3 regions of the Pseudarthrobacter sp. genome follow, and region 1 is predicted to be linked to each of the others. Evidence: riboswitches for the same ligand, from Rfam matches in the RefSeq annotation. Region 1 holds a riboswitch; each other region holds the start of a gene.

What was found. Region 1 has a riboswitch for thiamine pyrophosphate ahead of thiO (glycine oxidase ThiO). Riboswitches for the same ligand answer to the same signal wherever they lie in the genome.
Region 2: it holds a riboswitch for thiamine pyrophosphate, as region 1 does, so the genes downstream of both, thiD (bifunctional hydroxymethylpyrimidine kinase/phosphomethylpyrimidine kinase) here and thiO (glycine oxidase ThiO) in region 1, are expected to answer to the same signal.
Region 3: it holds a riboswitch for thiamine pyrophosphate, as region 1 does, so the genes downstream of both, thiC (phosphomethylpyrimidine synthase ThiC) here and thiO (glycine oxidase ThiO) in region 1, are expected to answer to the same signal.

Annotation. Positions count from the first base shown of each region.
Region 1 covers NZ_JAKFFD010000095.1:42,199-49,346, forward strand. The annotation lists gene moeB (molybdopterin-synthase adenylyltransferase MoeB) at 1-574, opposite strand, end outside; gene V6M49_RS07660 (TetR/AcrR family transcriptional regulator) at 659-1,324, shown strand; gene V6M49_RS07665 (DUF3107 domain-containing protein) at 1,375-1,599, shown strand; gene V6M49_RS07670 (hypothetical protein) at 1,655-1,957, shown strand; gene V6M49_RS07675 (4a-hydroxytetrahydrobiopterin dehydratase) at 2,034-2,360, opposite strand; gene V6M49_RS07680 (thiazole synthase) at 2,433-3,248, opposite strand; gene thiS (sulfur carrier protein ThiS) at 3,253-3,489, opposite strand; gene thiO (glycine oxidase ThiO) at 3,486-4,832, opposite strand; TPP riboswitch at 4,823-4,943, opposite strand; gene thiE (thiamine phosphate synthase) at 4,971-5,747, shown strand; gene V6M49_RS07700 (RNB domain-containing ribonuclease) at 5,812-7,148, shown strand, end outside.
Region 2 covers NZ_JAKFFD010000034.1:421-7,568, reverse strand. The annotation lists gene obgE (GTPase ObgE) at 3-1,592, opposite strand; gene rpmA (50S ribosomal protein L27) at 1,709-1,972, opposite strand; gene rplU (50S ribosomal protein L21) at 2,034-2,342, opposite strand; gene thiD (bifunctional hydroxymethylpyrimidine kinase/phosphomethylpyrimidine kinase) at 2,615-4,213, opposite strand; TPP riboswitch at 4,196-4,293, opposite strand; partial or broken gene V6M49_RS02980 (Rne/Rng family ribonuclease) at 4,395-7,148, opposite strand, start outside.
Region 3 covers NZ_JAKFFD010000177.1:21,990-29,137, forward strand. The annotation lists gene ffh (signal recognition particle protein) at 1-584, shown strand, start outside; gene V6M49_RS15470 (alpha/beta hydrolase) at 688-1,422, shown strand; gene thiC (phosphomethylpyrimidine synthase ThiC) at 1,427-3,244, opposite strand; TPP riboswitch at 3,239-3,346, opposite strand; gene V6M49_RS15480 (VOC family protein) at 3,502-4,377, shown strand; gene V6M49_RS15485 (hypothetical protein) at 4,491-4,928, shown strand; gene rpsP (30S ribosomal protein S16) at 5,140-5,556, shown strand; gene V6M49_RS15495 (RNA-binding protein) at 5,558-5,800, shown strand; gene rimM (ribosome maturation factor RimM) at 5,913-6,458, shown strand; gene trmD (tRNA (guanosine(37)-N1)-methyltransferase TrmD) at 6,459-7,148, shown strand, end outside.

The DNA of each region.
Region 1 (7,148 bases):
AGGTGGGTCCGTGCTTTTCCCAGAACACGCTGACCTGGCCGTCGAAACGGAAGATCGATCCCCACACATAGGGCTTGCCGAGGATGGCGGCGGCGTCGTTGACCAGGTAGCGGGTGGCGAAGTTGTCCGCCCCGTCCAGGATCAGATCGTAGTCCGCGAACAGCTCCAGTGCGTTGGAGGCATCCAGCCGGACGTTGTGCAGCCGAACGTCCACCAGCGGGTTCAGGGCCGCGATGGCGTCCCGCGCGGATTCGATCTTGGGCCGTCCTACGTCGGCGACGCCGTGGATCACCTGGCGTTGCAGGTTGCTGAGGTCAACGGAGTCGTCGTCGATGATTCCCAGGGTCCCCACGCCCGCTGCCGCCAAGTAGAGCAGGGCGGGCGAGCCCAGTCCCCCGGCACCGATAACAAGTACCCTGGCGTTCTTCAGCCGCCGCTGCCCCACCGCTCCGATTTCGGGAATGATGAGGTGCCTCGAGTAGCGTTCCACCTCGGCCGGCGTCAGTTCGCCGGCGGGCTCCACCAGCGGGTTAAGCGAGACAGAGGAATCATTTGCGGTCAAAGTCGAAGCCATACTTCAATGTATGCCCCGAGATGCCGCCCGGTCATATTACCGCGCAGTATTGTGTAGGTAACGGCAAGCGAAAGTAGGGCAACTGTGGTCCATGAAGCACGGGCTGACCGGGCGTCCGGCGGCGAACCGGCAGCACCTCAACGGACCGCGGGCCAGAGGTCCGCCCGGCTTCCCCGGGATGAGCGCCGGGCGCAGCTCCTCGCTGCGGCGCAGGAGGTTTTCGTCGCCAACGGCTACCATGGCGCCGCCATGGATGAAATCGCCGAAACGGCCCATGTCAGCAAACCGGTGCTGTACCAGCACTTCCCGTCCAAACGGGAGCTGTATCTTGCCCTGCTGGACAGCCATCTCGCGTCGCTGACGGACCTGATGCTTGGTGCGTTGAGCTCCACTACCGACAATGACGAACGTGTCCAGGCGGTGATGCGCGCCTACTACCGCTTCATCGCCAGCGACGACCAAGCCCACCGCCTGGTCTTCGAATCGGACCTCATTAACGATCCCGATGTCAGTTCACGCCTCGAGACATTCAACAAGACGTTCGCGGACGCTGTTGCCCGCGTGATTGCCGAGGACACCAAGCTGCCCCACCTGGAGGCGCAGCTTCTGGGCCGTGGCCTGGCCGGAATGGCCCAGGTCAGCGCGCGTTACTGGCTGGAAACGGACGGGAACCTGGACCTCGATGTGGCCAGCGACCTCATTTACCGTTTAGCTTGGCGCGGAATCTCGCGCTTCCCCAAAGAGTCCTAGACTACAAATAAGAGAACCCAAGAAACTTTGATTGGCTGGGAGGCCCCCTTTTGGAAATTAAGATCGGCATTCAGAACATTGGCCGCGAAATCGTATTGGAATCGGCTCAGGATGCTGACGCTGTAGCTACGGTCGTTGAAGAAGCCATCACCAAGGGCACCGAACTCCGCCTCAAGGACGACAAGGGACGCATCATCATCGTTCCCGGCAACGCCCTGGGCTACGTGGAAATCGGCGCCGAAGAGGCACGCAAGGTCGGTTTCGGCCAGTTCTAGCACGTCCGCGGCCAGCCCCCTATGGCGGCTGGCCGCTGCTTTCCGAGGAGATTCCATGCTTTCGCTGACCATCGTTGTCCTGGTCACTGCGGCCGCAGGCTTTGTTGTCTGGGCCAATGACAAGCGCCATACGCGGTACGGCACAGGGTTGCCCGCAGGGGTTGCCGTGGTGGTGGGCGCGGTCAGCTGGATCATTTTCATCGCCGCAGGTTTTGGCTACCAGCCGGGCCTGACGTGGATTCCCTGGGTCCTGCCCATGGCGCTCGGCACCGTCGCTGCCATCGGGACGGTCATCTACCTGGGCCGGACGCGCGAAAGCCACGATACGCGGCGGCTGACGCAGGCGCTCAAGCTTTAGGCCGCACCTTTTTCCTTAAGAACCCGTGACCACCACCCCAGCAGGGTGCGTGGTCACGGTCCTTTAACCCGGCGGCTTAACCCACGGGCTGGGCTGTGGCGCCGAGCCGAACGGCAGCAGCACTCACGGCCGCGGCAGCAGCGGCATCCCGCTCAGTGACCTCGCCTCCGGCGTCATGGGACGTGTAGCGCAGATGCACCCTGTTGTAGCGCCAGTCAAGGTCCGGGTGGTGGTTCTGTTCTTCCGCCAGGCGTCCGACGGCGGCAATCAGCTCCAGTGCGGCGGCCGCCGTCGGCGTCTTATAGACAGCAACGAGCCCGCCCTGCCGGTACTGCCAGTCGGGCAGCGTGGCGAGGACGGCCTCGATCCGCTCGCGTGTGAGTGTGTCGTGCTTGCCGGCCATGGCGGCCTCCTCGGCTCGAACGGTGAGCCGCCCCGGCGTTTGGCCGAGGGCGCCGGGCCTGGAGAAAGCGGCCTAGAGAAACTCTGCCCGGCCTTCCATGGCCGATGACGCCAGGGCGTGCTCGCGGCGCGGAATCCTGCCGGCCGCTTTCGCCAGCCTACCGGCGATGACGGCGTGTTTGAAGGCCTCCCCCATGAGTGCCGGGTTCTGCGCCCGCGTGACCGCGGTGGCCAGCAGCACGGCGTCACAGCCAAGCTCCATGGCCAGGGCGGCGTCGGACGCCGTTCCGATGCCGGCGTCCAGCACCACGGGCACCGAGGCGCGCGAGACGATCAGCTCGATGTTGTGTGGATTCAGGATTCCCAGGCCGGTGCCGATGGGCGCTCCGAGGGGCATGACCGCGGTGGCACCCAGGTTTTCCAGCCGCAGCGCCAGGACCGGGTCATCGTTGGTGTAGGCGAACACTTTGAAGCCCCGGTTCACAAGCTGTTCCGTGGCGTCCACCAGCTCCACGGCGTCCGGCAGCAGGGTCTGTTCGTCGGCGATGACTTCCAGCTTGAGCCAGTCGGTTTCCAGCGCTTCGCGGGCCAGCTCCGCCGTCATGACCGCCTCCCGGGCGGTGAAGCAGCCTGCGGTGTTGGGCAGGATCCGGATCCCGTGGTCCACCAGGAGCTGGAAAAGGGACCCCGATTCAGCCGGCGAATAGCGGCGCATGGCCACTGTGGTCAGCTCGGTTCCAGAGGCCAGCAGGGCGGCGCCGAGCCCGTCGAGGCTGGGGGCGCCACCGGTGCCCATGATGAGGCGGGAGCCGAGCTCGACGCCGTCGATCACCAGCCTGTCGGCGGCCTCTGGCAGGTTCTGTGTGCTGATGTTGCTGGTTACTGTCATGGTGTCAGCCTCCCTGGACTGCTGTGACCAGTTCGACGTCGTCACCTTCGGCGAGCGCCGTGACGAACCACTGGCTGCGGGGTACTACTTCGGAGTTATGGGCGACGGCGACGCCGAGTTTCTGCCCGTCTGTTGACTGGCCGTTGGCCGCGAGGGGACGGCCAGTGATCTGGCTGATGAGGGTGGTGATGGAGGCGTCGTCCGCCACGGAATGGCGCGAGCCGTTGAGGGTGATGTTCATGCTGATTCCTTCTGTGGGTCGAGGGCCTTCGTGCTGCTGATGTCCTTGCGCGGGGCCTGTATGCCGGCTACGTGGTGCGTTCCTGAAAAGCGGGCCGGGCTGAGGGCCCCCCATCGCGGGTCCGTCCGGCCATCCAGCAGGTCCCGGCAGATGGCCGCCGCCGCCGGGGCCAGGAGCACTCCGTGGCGGAAGAATCCGGTGGCAACCATCAGCCCGGCAATGTCCGCTGTGTTACCCGTCCTTGGTGCGGAAGACGGTACCCGGCCGAGGAGAGGAGCGTTGTCCGGGGTCGCAGGCCTTGCCCGCGCTGTGCATTCCAGGAGTTCAAGCTCCGAGACGGCCGGCACCAGGACCTGGGCGTCCCGCAGCAACTGGTAGACGCCGCCCGCCGAGACAGCGGCGTCGCCCGTCCCGGCGAGCGCGTCTTCCCGCTGCGTAGCCCCGATCACCACCGTGCCGTCCTGCCGGGGAACGATGTAGACCGGCACACCATGGACCATTCCGCGGACCGTGGAGGTGAGGAGCGGGCGCAGGTGCTGCGGAACAGCCAGCCGCAGGATGTCACCATAGACGGGCCGCAGGGGCAGGTGCAGTCCAACCGGCAGGCCCTCCAGCGTCCCTGCCTGCAATCCGTTGGCCACGATGGTCTCCCTGGCTTGGACAGTTCCGCCGTGGGCGAGCCTCACGCCGATGACGCGGCCGTCCTCCCAGAGCAGGGCAGTGGCACGTTGGTCAACGGCGAATCCCGCGCGGGCGCCTGCCACGGCCGTTCCTGCTCCCGGTTCGTGGATGGCCAGGACTTCCTGGAGGCACGCCACGAGTTTCCGTGGATCCACCTGGTGGTCGGCGGGGATGTCCAAGGCGCAGGATATGGCCGGGCTGAGCAGGGATTCCCTGGTCCTGGCCTCACGGACAGTCAGGGGTTCCACCACCAGGCCGCTGGCCTGCTGCACGGCCCGGAGGTCCATCAGCGCCCGGCGGTCCGCAGCGTCCGCGCCGATGGCGAGGGTCGGCGTCGTCAGATATCCGGTATCGCCAGCCCCGGCCAGGGCGAGGTCCGCCGCAAAGGCAGGCCACAGGCCCGAGGATGCCAGCATCAGCTCAAGGAGGTCTTCCTCCTGGTAGTGCAGTTCGCTCACAGGGGCCAGCATGCCGGCGGCTGCCCAGCTGGCGCCGTTGCCGGGCGCTTCATCGATCAGCACGACGGAACGGCCGGATCGCCGGACTTCCCAGGCTATGGCGTGGCCGATGACTCCGCCGCCGATGACGGCCACGTCGGCGTGCAGGGCGGTGGCCGGGCTGGCTGGTGCGGGCTCAGGTGGGCTGCTTATCGCGGGGGGCATATGTTCCTTCCCTACGCCGGTACTAGCCGGATCAGGTCAAGCGGTCGGCTCTGACGCCCTCTCAGCCCGGCCGCTTTGTGACGGCTGCATCGGGCTCCCGCAGTACCCGCCCAGTTTAGGGGACTTAGGCTGGTTTCCATGAACGCGCAATCCTTCGCCGCTGCAGGCACGCCCTCCGCCCCCTCCGCCGCTCCCGAATCCTTGACCGGAACAGACTCCGCCGGCGGCACAAACACCGGCCTCCCGCACAGCGCCAGGCTGTACCTGTGCACCGACGCGCGCCGGGACCGCGGGGACTTTGGCGAGTTTGTGGACGCGGCGTTTGCCGGCGGCGTGGACATCATCCAGCTCCGGGACAAGGCCATCGAGGCAGCCGAGGAGTTGGAGCTGCTGGCCGTGCTTCAGGCCGCGGCCGAACGCCACGGAAAGCTGTGGGCAGTCAATGACCGTGCCGATATCGCGTTGCTCTCCGGCGCCCCCGTCTTCCACATCGGGCAGAAGGATCTGCCGGTCGCTTCCGCCCGCACGCTGCTCGGGGCACCAGCCGTGATCGGCCTTTCCACGCACAGCGCCGAGCAGATCGAAGGGGCCATCCGGCTGTCCGGTGGGCTGACTGACCAAGGCGGCCTGGACTACTTCTGCGTAGGACCGGTCTGGGCCACTCCGACGAAACCGGGCCGGGCCGCCGTCGGCCTTGACCTGGTGCGGTACGCGGCCGAAGCCGTCCGCGCTGCCGGTGGCACCCAGGCCACGCTGCCCTGGTTTGCTATCGGAGGCATCGATCTCGGCAACGTGGAGCAGGTGGTGGAGGCCGGCGCCGGCAGGATTGTTGTGGTGCGTGCCATCACCGAAGCCTCGGACCCCGCAGCGGCGGCCGTGGCACTCCTGGCGGCCCTGGACGCCGGCGCATCCTGACAATCCCCCGCGTGGCGGGCGGCGGGCGTGCACGATCCGTGGAAATCGAGCTAACCTGATTTTCGTGTCACATCATAGGTTGGCCCCCAATGTCCACGAGCAAACGAACGACCTCGCGGCGGCGCTGAGCGCCCTGCGGACCGAGCTGGAACTGCCGGGGCCCTACCCGGCGGAGGCGGTCCGGGACGCGGAAGCGGCAGTGGCCGCGCACGAGTTGCCGGGTGCTGACCTGACGGATGTGGCCTTCCTCACTATCGATCCGGCGTCGTCCACTGACCTGGACCAGGCGCTGTTCATCGAGCGTGCGGCCGCTGGCTACCGGGTGCTTTACGCCATCGCTGACGTGCCGTCCTTTGTCCGCCCCGGCGGCGGACTGGACGCCGAGACCCGGCGCCGCGGCCAGACGTTCTACGCCCCTGACGGCCGTATCCCGCTGCACCCGGAAGTCATCAGCGAAGGGGCAGGCAGCCTTCTGGCCGGCCAGCTGTGTTCCGCCTACGTCTGGGAGTTCGGGCTGGACGACGCCGCGCAGGTCTCCACTGTGAGCGTCCAGAGGGCCACCATCCGCAGCCGGGCCAAGCTGAGCTACAAGGGAGTCCAGGCCGAATTCGACGCCGGGACGGCCGGCCCTGTCCTGCAGCTCCTGAAGGAAGTGGGCCTCAAGCGCGTTGAACTGGAGCGGCAGCGCGGCGGCGCCAGCCTGAACATGCCCGAGCAGGAAATCGTGCAGCTGCCCGACGGCGGCTACCGGATTGCCGCGGCGCCGCAGCTTCCGGTGGAGGACTGGAACGCCCAGATCTCCCTGATGACGGGGATGGCGGCGGCAGACCTGATGCTGGCGGGAGAAGTGGGCATCCTGCGCACCATGCCCGCCCCGGACGAGCGCTCCCTGCGTCACTTCCGCATCCAGACTGAGGCATTGGGCAAGCCGTGGGACGGCAAGATCAGCTACGGCGAATACCTCCGCAGCCTTGACCCGACCGAGCCCCGGCAACTGGCCATCCTGCACTCAGCCGGCATGCTGTTCCGCGGCGCCAGCTACACGGCGTTCGACGGCACAGTCCCGAAAGAGGCCATCCAGTCCGCCATCGGCGCTGCCTATGCCCACACCACGGCACCGCTCCGGCGTCTGATCGACCGTTTTGTCCTGGTGATCTGCGAAGCCCTGAGCAACGGCAAGCCGGTACCGGACTGGGCGCGGGAAGCCCTGCCGTCCCTGCCGGAGATCATGGCCGGATCCGACCAGCTGGCATCTCGGATGGAACGCATGGCGCTGGACACCGTGGAGGCCGCGCTCCTGGTCAACCATGTGGGCCAGGAATTCGATGCGATCGTGATTTCCGGCTCCAAGCCGCAGAAGGACAACGGCAACGGGAAAAGCGGGAACGGCACCAGGAACGG
Region 2 (7,148 bases), on a different contig from region 1:
CCTCACTCGTCATCTTCAACGCCCAGTCCACTCTCAGTGACCGGCTTGGCAGCGCGGCGGCCGCTGACCGATTCGGTCCAGATCCCGGCCTTGCGCTCGGCCTCGAGCTCGGCGCGGGCGGCAGCCTTGGCATCCTTGCGTTCCTGCTGCTCGTCACGCTTCTGGCCACGTGTGGGGCGGTCGCCGACGTCCGCGAAACGGATATCCGTGCCACGCGGTGATGCGAGCATTTCGGCTCCGGCGCTCATGGTGGGCTCCCAGTCGAAGACAACGCCGTCATCTTCGCCAATCACGACTGCGTCGCCCGGCTTGGCGCCCTGCTTGAACAGTTCGTTTTCGACGCCGAGCTTGGCCAGGCGGTCAGCGAGGTAGCCGATGGCTTCCTCGTTGGTGAAGTCGGTCTGCTTGACCCAGCGGACAGGCTTGTCGCCCAGGACGCGGAAGAGCGGCTCGAGGTTCTTTTCCTCGCGGCGGATCTTGAAGCCGGCTTCGTTGACGGCGCGGGGCCGCAGGATGGGCGGCTGGACCTTGGGCGGGGCGGCCGCGAGGGCGGCACGGGCGGCCTGCACGATTTCCGCCATGGCGAAGCCCAGCTGGCGGAGACCCTCGTGGCTGGTGGCCGAGATCTCGAAGACCCGGTAGCCGCGTGATTCGAGTTCCGGGCGGACAAATTCAGCCATGTCCTTGCCGTCCGGAAGGTCCACCTTGTTCAAGGCGACCAGGCGCGGACGGTGGTTCAGCGGAACCACTTCGCCGTCGGCACCCGCGAAGCTCATGTCTACGGAGTACTTTTCCAGCTCGGCCTCGATGATGGCCAGGTCTGCCAACGGGTCACGGTCCGATTCCAGCGTGCCGCAGTCCAGTACATGCACCAGGGCGGCGCAACGCTCCACGTGGCGCAGGAAGTGGTGGCCAAGGCCCTTACCTTCGCTGGCGCCCTCGATAAGGCCCGGAACGTCTGCAATGGTGAAGCGGACGTCGCCGGACTGGACAACACCCAGGTTCGGGATCAGCGTGGTGAAGGGGTAGTCGGCGATCTTGGGCCGCGCAGCGGACATGGCCGCGATCAGGCTGGATTTGCCGGCAGAGGGGAAACCCACCAGCGCGATATCCGCGATGGACTTCAGTTCCAGCACAATGTCACGGGCGTCACCCTCGATGCCCAGCAGGGCGAAGCCCGGGGCACGGCGCTTCTGCGAGGACAGCGAAGCGTTACCCAGGCCGCCCTGGCCGCCGGCGGCCGCCACGTATTCTGCTCCTTCGCCGACCAGGTCCGCCAGGACGGTGCCGTCCTTGGATTTGACCACGGTGCCGTCGGGCACGGGCAGGATGAGGGTCTCGCCATTCTTGCCGCCGCGCCAGTCGCCCATCCCGGACCCGCCGTTGGTGGCGTGGCGGTGCGGGGAGTGGTGGTAGTCGAGCAAGGTAGTGGTCTGGTGGTCAACGCGCAGGATGACGTTGCCGCCGTCGCCGCCGTTACCGCCGTCGGGTCCGCCCAGTGGGATGAACTTCTCCCGGTGGACGGAGACACAGCCGTGGCCGCCGGTACCGCCGGATACGTGCAGTACTACCCGGTCTACAAAGCTCGCCACGTGGATCTCCTCAGTGCTGTTTCCTGGACGCCCAAGGGCGCCAAGACGATTGTAATGCGGTTAAAAGAATAGTGGAGCGGACCAAATGGCCCGCTCCACCGTTTCAGAACTATTTGTTACTCTGCAGCTGCAGCAGCAACGATGTTGACTACGCGGCGACCGCGGCGGGTGCCGAACTGGACGGCTCCCGGGGCCAGTGCGAACAGTGTGTCGTCGCCGCCACGTCCAACGCCGGCGCCCGGGTGGAAGTGGGTGCCACGCTGGCGAACGATGATCTCGCCTGCGGAAACTACCTGGCCGCCGAAGCGCTTGACGCCGAGGTACTGGGCGTTGGAGTCACGACCGTTGCGAGTGGAACTCGCGCCTTTTTTATGTGCCATTTGAAATGCCTGCCTTTAAATTCTGGGGAATCTGCTGAAGAACCTGAACAGTAACGAAGAGTTACTTGATACCCGTGATCTTGACCTTGGTCAATTCCTGACGGTGACCCTGGCGCTTCTTGTAACCGGTCTTGTTCTTGAACTTCTGGATGACGATCTTCGGACCACGGAGGTCTTCGAGGATCTCAGCCGTAACCGTTACCTTGGCCAGGTCCGCAGCAGCAGAGGTGACTTTGTCACCGTCTACCAGGAGCAGTGCGGGCAACTCAAAGGTGCTGCCGGCTCCACCGGGGACGCGGTTCAGGGTAACGAAGTCTCCAACGGAAACCTTCTCTTGGCGGCCGCCTGCGCGGACAATCGCGTACACCACTTGGGAACTCACTTCTCTCGACGTTTATTACTAAATTTGCGTGCTGAACCCTGTTCCATAATTGGCTGGGTTCTCGCTGTGCCTCAACGCCGTGGGGTCGTAACCCAAGTGTTGGCGTAAGCACCGAAGATCTAGAATACGCTAATTTTGCCTTCGGCCGCAAATGAGGCTGGTTACGGCAGGTTGTCTGTGATAGGACCCACAAGCAGGTACTGCACTGACAATCCAAAACCGTGCCTGACTATCGTACAGGCCGCACGGGCCCCAGCCGGTCAGGAATGAATTCGCGGCGCGTCGAAGAAATCCACCTCGAACCGGCACGACTGCCTGAAAGCCACCAGCATCGCCGCCCGTTCATCCGCGGAAGCACTCCGGCCGGCGTCGTCAGCCAAGGCGATGGCGTCACGCGTGGCCTGGGCGAAATCCTCGTCAGCATAGGCCCGCAGCCAGTCGGCATAAGGATGTGCTGCCGGTGCACCCGCAGCCAGGAACTCCGCGTGGAGAGTCTGTCCCACTTCGGCATACAGCCAGAAGCACGGCAGTACCGCCGCCACGAGGACCGCGTAGCTGCCGGAGGCAGAGGCCGCCAGCAGGTGGTCCACGTAGGACTTGGTGACAGGTCCGAGGACGGAGTCCACTGTCCTGGTGCTTAGCCACGTGCGGTGCAGTTCGGACTCGACCTCAAGGCATTGCTGGGCCGACTTTGCCCAGAACAACTGGGCGGCTTCCGTGGGCGCCAGCGCGCTGGCCCGGGCAAGAACCCGCGAATAGCCGTTGAGGTAGATGGCGTCCTGGGCGAGGTAATAGGCGAACTGTTCCTCAGCCAATGTGCCGGCCGCCAGGTCGCGGATGAAATCCAGCCCGTAGATGGCTGCAAGATCCGGCTCCGACGCCCGCCGCAGCGTCTCTGCGAATTCGCCGGCTGCCGGAACCTGTTGCATGTGGTGGAAGTGGTTGATGGGGCCGTTGCCCGCGCCCACCTCAAGTTGGTCAGCGGCCTGCAGCGCGCCCACCAGCCAGGGCTTCACTTTCCGCAATGAGGCTTCCCAATCCCCCAGCCGCGCCTGAGCCGTGGCCATGGCCGCTGACAGCGAGCAGCCGGTGCCATGGCTGTTGCGCGTGGGGATCCTGTCCCCGCTCACTTCCACCACCTCCCGGGCGAGCAGCCCGGCAGCGTTGACCAGGGCATCCGGGCACGCACCGCCGTCGAGATGGCCGCCCTTGACCAGGACGGTGGCACCGGTCGCGGCGGACAACCGCTGCCCCTGCCCGAGCGCGTCGTGCCATTGCCTCGCCTGCGGCTCCCCCACCAGGATGGCCAGTTCCGCCAGGTTGGGGGTGATCAGGTCCGCGAGCGTGAGCAGCTCCCGCAGGGCCGCCTCGGCAGACTCCTGCAGCAGCCGGTCGCCGCTCGTGGCCACCATCACCGGATCAAGAACGACGACGGCGGGACGCACCTTTTCCAGCCAGTCGCGGACCACGCCTATCACCGCAGCGTCGCCCAGCATGCCGATCTTGACCGCGTCGATGGTGATGTCATCGCTGATGGCATCGAGCTGCTGGCCCAGGAAGGACGCCGGCGGGACGTGAACCGCCTGGACCCCCTGGGTGTTTTGGACCGTCAGCGCGGTGATCGCCGCCATGCCGTAGCCGCCAAGGGCTGCAATGCTTTTGAGGTCGGCCTGGACGCCCGCGCCCCCTGAAGGGTCCGATCCGGCAATGGACAGCACCCGCGGGACGTCACGCAGCACCCGGACCGCAGAAGATCGGCCTGGTCCGGGCTGGACCTCAGCCCGGGTTGCTGGGGTCTCCGGCAGGGTCGCCGCGGGTGTTGCAGGAGGAAGGACAGAAGTTGAAGCCAAAGGAGACATCCCTTCGCCGGTGCTAACCGGACAGGTTCAACGGGTGTGGATCTCAGCCGGCTCTCTGCGCGGCACCCCGTGTCAGTCACCAGCCTAGCGTTCCTCGCGACTTAACGCCGGACGCCCGGACGCAGCCTGTGATTCACAGGCTGCGTCCGGGCGCCGTTGTTTGGCTTGCCCTGCTGCTTGGTCAGAGCTCCGAGGCCGGAACCCCTACGCCCAGGATGATGGGCGCGTTGGCGGCAACCGGCTTGTCGGCCACAGGAGCCTTGACGGGCTCCGGTGCCTTGGCGGCGTGGGTGTGTCCGGCGGCAGCCGCCGGAACGGCTTCGTGATGCTCTACGGACGTGGCGTTGGCTGCGCCCTGGGCACGGCTGGCACTCCGGTTCCGCCGGGGACGGCGGGCGCGGGGCTCCTCGGTGTGGTCGGAGTAATCCCTCTCCGCCGCGGCTGGCTGCTGCTGGCGGGCAGGTTCGGCCGCCCGGCTTTCAGTTGCATGAACTGCCGGCGGCGTGCTTTCCGCTACAGGAGCCGGCTCACCAAGGTGGGCGAAGGCCTCCGCGAGGCGGTCAAGTGTCAGGGCAGGTGCGTGCGGCTGGTCATCGTGGTGCGCAACGAACGGAAGCACCACCTGCTCGCCGCCGAATGTCAGCACTGCGGCCGGGCGGCCGTTGGAGTCCGTTTCGGACTGCCCAACCGGAGCCGGCACCTGAGCCGCAGGCTGCCGGCCCGCGGCAGCTGATGCGTGAGCCACCTCGTCGTCATGCAGATGCGCAGCGTGGGCTGCGGCCGCAATGTTCGCAAGCGCTGCCCGCGTGGCCTCCGCCTTCGCATGGCGCTCGGCATCGCTGGCTTCCGGGTGGACCGTGTGGATCTGCACCGGAGCTGCCGGTGCTGTTTCCAGCGGCTGGCCACCCCGTCCGCGGCGGCGCTTCCGGTCAGTGCGGCCACCCGGCTGGCTGTCCGGGCGCTGGCTGTCAGTCCGCACGCTGTCAGTGCGCTGGGCTTCCGGGCGGCTGTCTACCCGCTGCACGTGGTGCTCCGCGGCTACCGTGTTGGCGCGGCGGTGTTCCACGGGGTCGTCGTGGGTGACAATTCCGCGGCCTGCACAGGTTTCACACTGCTCGCCGAAGACTTCCAGGAGCCCGGTGCCCATGCGCTTGCGCGTCATCTGCACGAGGCCCAGCGAGGTCACTTCGGCCACCTGGTGCTTGGTCCGGTCGCGGCCCAGGCATTCCACCATGCGGCGCAGGACAAGGTCGCGGTTGGATTCGAGGACCATATCGATGAAGTCGATGACGATGATGCCGCCGATGTCGCGGAGCCGGAGCTGCCGGACCACTTCTTCAGCTGCCTCGAGGTTGTTCTTGGTGACGGTTTCCTCGAGGTTGCCGCCGCTGCCGGTGAACTTGCCGGTATTGACGTCCACCACGGTCATGGCTTCGGTGCGGTCAATGACCAGCGAGCCGCCCGAAGGCAGGAAGACCTTGCGTTCCAGGGCCTTGTGGATCTGCTCATCGATCCGCCACGCAGCGAAGATGTCCTGGTCCTTGGTCCACTTTTCCAGGCGGCCCACGAGGTCCGGGGCCACGTAGGTGACGTAGGCCTCGATGGTGTCCCAGGCCTCTTCACCGGAGACGATCAGCTTGGAGAAGTCCTCGTTGAAGACATCACGGACCACCTTGATGGTGAGGTCAGGTTCGCCGTAGAGCAGCTCCGGCGCGAGGATCTTGGTGGACGTGGACTGGCTTTCGATGCCCTCCCACTGCGCGCGCAGCCGGTTGATGTCGTGCGTGAGCTCCTCTTCCGAGGCGCCTTCGGCAGCGGTGCGGACGATGACGCCGGCGTGCTCCGGGAGGCGGTCCTTGAGGATGCGCTTGAGGCGGTTTCGCTCGACGTCGGGCAGTTTGCGGGAGATTCCGGTCATGGAGCCGCCGGGCACATAGACCAGGTAGCGGCCGGGCAGCGAGATCTGGCTGGTCAGGCGTGCACCCTTGTGGCCCACGGGATCCTTGGTGACCTGGACCAGGACGGTGTCGCCGGACTTGAGCGCGTTTTCGATCCGGCGCTGCTTGCCTTCGAGGTTAACTGCCTCCCAGTTCACTTCACCGGCGTACAGGACGGCGTTGCGGCCGCGTCCGATGTCAACAAACGCCGCTTCCATGGACGGCAGGACGTTCTGCACCTTGCCGAGGTAGACGTTGCCGATCAGGGAGTCCTGCTGGGTCTTGGAAACAAAGTGCTCGGCCAGGACGCCGTCTTCGAGGACGCCGATCTGGATTCTGTCGTCGCGCTGGCGGACGATCATCTGCCGGTCAACTGATTCGCGGCGGGCCAGGAACTCGGCCTCGGTGATGACCGTGCGGCGGCGGCCCGTGTCGCGGGATTCGCGGCGGCGCTGCTTCTTGGCTTCGAGGCGCGTGGAACCCTTGACTGAGGTGACGCGGTTGTTGACCGGCGCTTCGGTCGCGGCGCGCGGCGCGCGGACACGGGTCACCGTGTTGGGCGGGTCGTCGCCTTCGCCTCCGGTCAGTTCCAGATCCTGGTCGCCACGGCGGCGGCGGCGGCGGCGGCGGGACGTCACGCCCTCATCGGCCTGCCCGGCGGACTCCTCATCGGTTTCTTCGGCTGCGCCTTCGGTTTCCCCGTCAGCATCGCTTTCGCCTGTGCGGCTGCGGCCACGGCGGCCACGGCTGCGGCGCCTGCGGCGGCCGTTGGCGTCGTCCGCTTCGCCGTCTTCGGCGTCGTCCTCTTCCGGCTCTTCAACCGCGGCAGCAACCGGCGCGGGGCGGACCACGGTGCTGAGGTCGGGGGCCTGGAAAAGCACCGATGTGGTGGACGCCGGCTCAAGGAAGAGTGAACTGAACGGGCTGGCAGTCTCAGCAGCAGCCGGCTCTTCAAGCGGCGCGGCGGCAGCGTTGACCGGGGCAACGGCGGCAGCATT
Region 3 (7,148 bases), on a different contig from region 1:
ACCAGGAAGACTTCACCCTGGATGACTTCCTCTCCCAGATGCAGCAGATCCGCAACATGGGCTCCATGAAGAAGATGCTCATGATGATGCCCGGTGCGCAGAACATCCGCGAGCAGCTGGAGAACTTTGACGAGCGCGAGATCGACCGTGTCGAAGCGATCGTGCGTTCCATGACGCCGCACGAACGCGTCGCCCCGAAGATCATCAACGGCTCCCGCCGGGCACGCATTGCCCGGGGTTCCGGCGTGCATGTCTCCGAGGTCAACGGCCTGCTGGAGCGTTTCGGCCAGGCCCAGAAGATGATGAAGAAGATGGCCCAGGGCGGCGGCATGCCCGGAATGCCCGGGATGCCTGGCATGGGCGGCCCCGGCGGTGCGCGGAAGGGCGGAAAGAACGCCCCGAAGAAGAAGGCCCGCTCAGGCAACCCTGCCAAGGCTGCCCAGGAGCTGAAGGACGCCGAGGCCCGGCGGGCCGGGGCGGGGAAGGCGCTCCCCACGGGGGCAGCGTTCGGCCAGCAGGGCGGCGACTTCGACCCGTCGCAGCTGAACCTGCCCAAGGGATTCGACAAGTTCCTCGGCAAGTAACCACCCCTCCCGACTGGGTAGCAGCAGGCGTCGTTGTGGGCACTCATAACAACACTGGCTGCTGCCCAATTGGGATGTCGGTGCCGTGGAATAGGGTTGGGTCATGTTCAAACAGCGGGTAGTGTTCGTGCACGGCGCCGGACCTTTCGGTGCCGCGGCGTGGCTGCGCCAGCACGGCATGGCCCTGACGTACGACGCCCTCTTCCTGCGGCGGCACGGTTTTGACCCCATCGCTGAACCCGTGGAGTCCTCGTTCTCCGAAGATACCGCCATCATCCTGCGCTCACTTGCCGATGACGGCCGCGGGGCCGCTGGGGGCCATGTTGTTGCCCACGCCGAGGGCGCGATTGCGGCCATGATGGCCGCCGTCGAACGCCCCGAACTGGTGTATTCCCTCACGCTGGTAGAACCGGCGTGCCTGTCCCTGACCGCCGAACTGCCGGCCACGGCCGCGCACCGCGCCCTGATGCAACCGCTGTTCGACGTCCGGCACGAGCTCAGCGATGAAGACTTCCAACGTGAGTTCGTGCGGCGAATGTTCGCGGCGGACCTGCAGGAGCCCGCCACGCCGGAGGAAAAACGGTCGGCGCGCCGGCTCCGGTTGCAGGCGCCGTCCTGGGATGCCCCGCTGCACATAGTTCCGGGCGTCCCCACCCTGGTCCTTACGGGTGGGTGGGAACCGCTCTACGAGGAAATCGCCGGATATCTGCAGGAAACCGGTGCCCTGCACCGCATCGCTGCGGGAGGACACCGGCCCCAGGACTCTGCCGAAGGTGACCGTGCCATCCGGTCCTTCATCGCCGACGTCGGCAGGTCACGCTCGGTTCAGGCTTCCTGAGCCGTCAGTTCCCGGCCGGGATCCGAAGCTCGGGGAGGTAGACCTTTCCGCCGGCGGCCAGGAACTCCGCACTCTTTTCGCGCATCCCGCTGTAGGCCTCGGCAATGGCCGCCTGCGAATCTGCCGAACCGTATTCGTCCCTGATGTCCTGGCTGATCTTCATGGAGCAGAACTTCGGGCCGCACATGGAGCAGAAGTGGGCGGTTTTGGCCGGTTCGGCCGGCAGCGTCTCGTCATGGAAGGCCTCCGCCGTGACCGGATCCAGGGACAGCGCGAACTGGTCGCGCCAGCGGAACTCGAACCGGGCCTTGGACAGTGCATCATCCCGCTCATGGGCGCCGGGGTGGCCCTTGGCAAGGTCTGCTGCGTGGGCGGCGATCTTGTAGGTGATCACTCCGGTTTTCACATCGTCCTTGTTCGGCAGGCCAAGGTGTTCCTTGGGCGTGACGTAACAAAGCATCGCCGTGCCGTACCGGGCGATTTCGGTGGCGCCGATGGCGGACGTGATGTGGTCGTAGCCGGGGGCAATATCCGTGACCAGCGGCCCCAGCGTGTAGAACGGGGCGCCCTTGCAGAGTTCCTGCTGGCGTTCCACGTTCTCCCGCACCAGGTGGAACGGGACGTGCCCGGGACCTTCCACCATGACCTGCACATCGAATTCCCACGCCCGCTGGGTCAGTTCAGCCAGGGTGTCCAGCTCGGCGAACTGGGCGGCGTCGTTGGCGTCCGCCGTCGCCCCCGGGCGCAGTCCGTCGCCCAGGGAGAACGCGACGTCGTACTTGGCGAAGATCTCGCACAGCTCGTCGAAGTGGGTGTACAGGAAGTTCTCCTGGTGGTGGGCCAGGCACCACCCGGCCATGATCGCGCCGCCCCGGGAGACGATGCCGGTGACGCGGTTGGCCGTCAGCGGCACGTAACGCAGCAGCACACCGGCGTGGATGGTCATGTAGTCCACCCCCTGCTCGCACTGCTCAATGACGGTGTCCCGGTAGATCTCCCACGTCAGGGCGTTGGCCTCGCCGTTGACCTTCTCCAGCGCCTGGTAAATGGGCACCGTACCGATGGGCACGGGAGAGTTGCGGATGAGCCATTCCCGGGTGGTGTGGATGTCATCGCCGGTGGAGAGGTCCATCACCGTGTCAGCTCCCCACTGCGTGGCCCACTGGAGTTTGTCCACTTCCTCGGCAATGGAGCTGGTCACGGCCGAGTTGCCGATGTTGGCATTGATCTTCACCAGGAAGGCCTTGCCGATGATCATCGGTTCGGATTCCGGGTGGTTGATGTTGTTGGGGATGATGGCCCGGCCGGCCGCCACCTCGCTGCGGACCAGTTCCACGTCGCAATTCTCGCGGAGGGCGATGAACTGCATCTCGGGGGTGATGACACCCTGCCGCGCATAGTGCATCTGGGTGACGGTCTTGCCTTCGACGGCGCGGCGGGGCACCGGTTGCGCGCCCTTCCACTCCGCAGAGGCGGCGCCGCGGCGCACTGCCGACTTGCCGTCGTCGAGCAGGTTCCGTTCCCGTCCGCTGTACGGCGCGGTGTCGCCGCGGGCGGCGATCCACTCCGAGCGGAACGGGTTGAGGCCCACCACCGGATCACTGCCCGGACCGGCCGTGCGGTAGGTCCGGAAAGGCCCGTTCGCCTCCCCGTTCGGCGACGGTTCCAGCGCGATCTCGGTCACGGGTACCCGGATCCCGGTGGCCTCATCGTTGATAAACGCCAGTGAGTGGGACTTCAGTGACTGGGTTTCAGGCTGGAGCTTTTGATCCACGTCGGCTTCATTTTGGGCAGGGATCAGCTGTGTTTCTTGTGTATTCAATGAATACTCACTTCCTTCGCCGGCATTACCCGGACAGGTTCAACGGTCGCAGGCTGCGTCAGCCCGATCTCAGCCCCTGCAAGGGCTCCCGTGTGGTCAAGTCGAAGCTACCACAGGCCGAGGGTGGACTGGTGACAGCAATCACCGGAAAGCGGTCGCAGTCTGTCTGCTCCGCCACTTGAATTAAATTGAAGCTTCAAGTAAATTGGAAGCATAGCCGCCTTCCATCCGAAGGCCAACGGACCGGGAGTTTTCACATGACTGCAGAAGCCACCAGCCGGGATCTCCTTCCTGCCGACCTCTCCATGGGCACCGTGATGCTCAAGGTGGGCGACATGAAGCTGATGACCGACTACTACCAGCGTGCGCTCGGCCTGGAGATCGTCGCGGAACAGGACGGCGGCGTCTATCTTGGCCGCCTTCAACGCCCGCTGGTCCATCTCGCGGCCGCCCCGTCCTTGAATCTGCCTGGCAGGGGAGAGGCCGGGCTGTTCCACACCGCACTGCTGTTTGACGACCAGGCTTCGCTTGCCGCCACGGTAGCCACCGCCGCCCAGTACGAACCCCGGTCCTTCACCGGCAGCGCCGACCACCTCGTCAGCGAGGCCTTCTACTTCAACGACCCCGAGGGCAACGGCGTCGAACTGTACTGGGACAGGCCCCGCGAAAACTGGTCGTGGAACGGGAAGGATGTAGTGATGGACAGCCTGGCACTGCCGCCGCAGCGCTACCTCGAGCAGCACCTGACCCAGGAATCCGTGGCGGGCCAGCGGGCCAGCGAAGCCGGTGTAGGCCACGTCCACCTCCAAGTGGGCGACGTCCAGTCAGCGCACGATTTCTACGTCGGCACGCTGGGCTTCGAAAAGACCGCCGGCTGGCACGGGCAGGCACTGTTTGTCTCCGCGGGCCGGTATCACCACCACATGGCCATGAACGTCTGGAACAGCCGCGGAGCCGGTCCCCGCAAGGACACCCTGGGCCTCGGCGAAGTGCTCATCGAGGTCCCTTCCGGGGATGACGTCGGAGCGCTCGCCGACCGCCTGAAGGGCGCCGGTGTGGCCTCGCACCACACGGGCGCCGAGCTTCGCTTCGAGGACCCGTGGCGCAACAATATCCGGGTCGCCGTCCGCTGAGTGCGGCTGCCAAGTGTGCGGCCTGCCTTGTACTAGGCTGATTCTGAACGGCCGGGGTGGCACTTGCTGCTGCTCTTCCAGGCCGCACCGTCGACGGAATGAGGGCTGTTCCCATGGGTTTCACTGAAATTTTTGTTTCCACTCACGATGCCGCGCTGAAGCGGGCGGGCGTCCTGGATGCAGGCGGCTCCCCGGCGGGCCAGGCCCTGCGGATTCCCGGAATCAGCGATTTCGAAATCGAGCAGCTTGGCGACCTTGCCGGCGTTGCTGTGCACGCCGGTGGCGCGGACTACGAGCTGGCCATGGTTGACGTGGCCAGCGATTCCCTCCTCGGGGTCCCGCCGGCCATGGTGCGTGCGCTCGCGGACCTGCTCAGCTACGAGACTGAAGGCGAAGGCAATGTCCTGGACGACGTCGCTGAAAAGTGGGCCGCCCAGGATGACATGCCGTTCGGCGTGGCCGAGGCCCGGACGTATGTCCAGCAGTTCGCTGAGCTTGCCAACTCCGTCGATGACGCCGCACGCACCGGGGTGTATGTCTGGTCGTCGTAGGCCGGCCGTGGCCCGCCGGGTCCGCCCGCTGCCCCATCCCGACGTGTCAAGTCGAAATCCGGACGCTGATCTGGCACAATAAACAGGTACTCGATCTGCGTGGCCCCTCTCTCCGCGTCCGGATCCTGTCCTTCGAACCCTCAAGTATGGCCCGCCCCACGGGTGCAGAACGTCGGTTCACCCCTTTTCTGAAACAGGAGTGACCACAAAAGTGGCCGTAAAGATTCGCCTTAAGCGCTTTGGCAAGATGCGCGCACCGTACTACCGCATCGTCGTCATGGACGCACGCTCCAAGCGTGACGGCCGTGCCATCGAAGAGATCGGCAAGTACCACCCCACCGAAGAGCCCTCATACATCGAGGTGGACACGGACCGTGCCCAGTACTGGCTCGGCGTCGGCGCACAGCCGTCCGAGCAGGTTGCCGCGATCCTGAAGATCACCGGTGACTGGCAGAAGTTCAAGGGCCTGCCGGGCCAGGAAGGCACCCTGAAGACCAAAGCTCCGAAGGCTGCCTTTGTTGCCCCGGAAAAGGGTTCCGTGATCATCCCGGAAGCCATCACCAAGAAGTCAAAGCAGTCTGACGCAGCCGAGGCCCCGGCCGAAGCAGAGACCACCGAGGCTGAGTAGATTGCTGGCAGAAGCGCTCGAACACCTCGTCCGGGGAATCGTTGATTCGCCGGAAGATGTCAAGGTCAGCTCGAAGAACAACCGCCGCGGGGACACCCTCGAGGTTCGTGTTCATCAGGATGACCTGGGACGGGTGATCGGCCGCCAGGGCCGCACCGCACGGGCATTGCGCACCGTTGTGGCGGCACTGGCAGACGGCGAGCCGGTCAGGGTCGACGTCGTCGATACCGACCGCCGCCGCTAAGCGCTCAGCAACATCAGTTTTTGCTCCGGCCCTTCCACCAGCAACGGTGGAGGGGCCGGAGTGCTTTCACCACAAGACCGTGGAGAATCCACAAACCGAAACAGAGGAACAGATGCAGCTTCAGGTGGCACGAATCGGCAAACCGCATGGAATCCGCGGCGAAGTGACGGTCCAGGTGCTGACCGACGCTCCGGGGGACCGGTTTGTTCCCGGTACCGAGTTTGTGGTGGAGCCTGCATCGGCCGGCCCGCTCATTGTTGAGGGTGCGCGCTGGAACAAGGACATCCTGCTGCTCGCATTCGAAGGAATCGAGACCCGCAACCAGGCAGAGACCCTGCGCGGCGCCAAGCTCTTCATCGAAACCGAAGAGCTGGACGAGGACGACGACGAAGGCTGGTACGAGCACGAACTGGTAGGGCTCGAGGCGCGCGTCGGGTCGCAGGTGGTCGGCAAGATCGCCGCCCTGCACACCTTGCCGGTCCAGGACCTGCTCGTGGTTGAAACGCCGGACGGCAAGGAAATCCTTGTCCCGTTTGTGGAGCAGATCGTTCCGGAGGTCAATGTGGCCGGTGGCTTCGTCCTGCTGACGCCGCCGGACGGTCTCTTTGAGGTCAACGACGGCGAAGCCGGCCCCGGTGAAGCGGAGGAAAACGCGTAGATGAGAATCGACGTCGTCAGTATCTTCCCGGAGTACCTGGCGCCCCTGGAGCTCTCGCTCATTGGCAAGGCCCGCCAGGACGGCCTGTTGGACCTGCGCGTCCATGACCTGCGTGATTTCACCACCGACAAGCACCGCTCAGTGGACGACACGCCGTACGGCGGCGGCGCGGGCATGGTGATGAAGCCCGAGCCTTGGGCGCAGGCGTTGGCTGCTGTTGCCGCAGCTGCTGTGGCCGGATCCGGTGAAGCCGCAGCGGGTGCCGAGGCCACGGCGGCCGAGCCCGCCAAACCGGTACTGATCGTCCCGTCGCCGGCAGGGGAGCGCTTCAACCAGGCCCTTGCCCATGAGCTCGCAGAAGAGGACCAGCTGGTTTTTGCCTGTGGCCGCTATGAGGGCATCGACGAGCGTGTCATCGAGTGGGCGGAAGAGCACTTCACGGTGCGCCCCATGAGCCTTGGTGACTATGTGCTGAACGGCGGCGAAGTAGCCGTTTTGGCCATGGTCGAAGCCATCGGCAGGTTGCTGCCAGGCGTCGTGGGCAACCCTGATTCCCTGGTGGAGGAGTCGCATTCGGACGGGCTGCTGGAATACCCCGTGTATACCAAGCCCGCCAGCTGGCGTGACCGGGATGTCCCGGCAGTGCTGCTGAGCGGCAACCACGGGAAGATCGCGCAGTGGCGCCGCCAC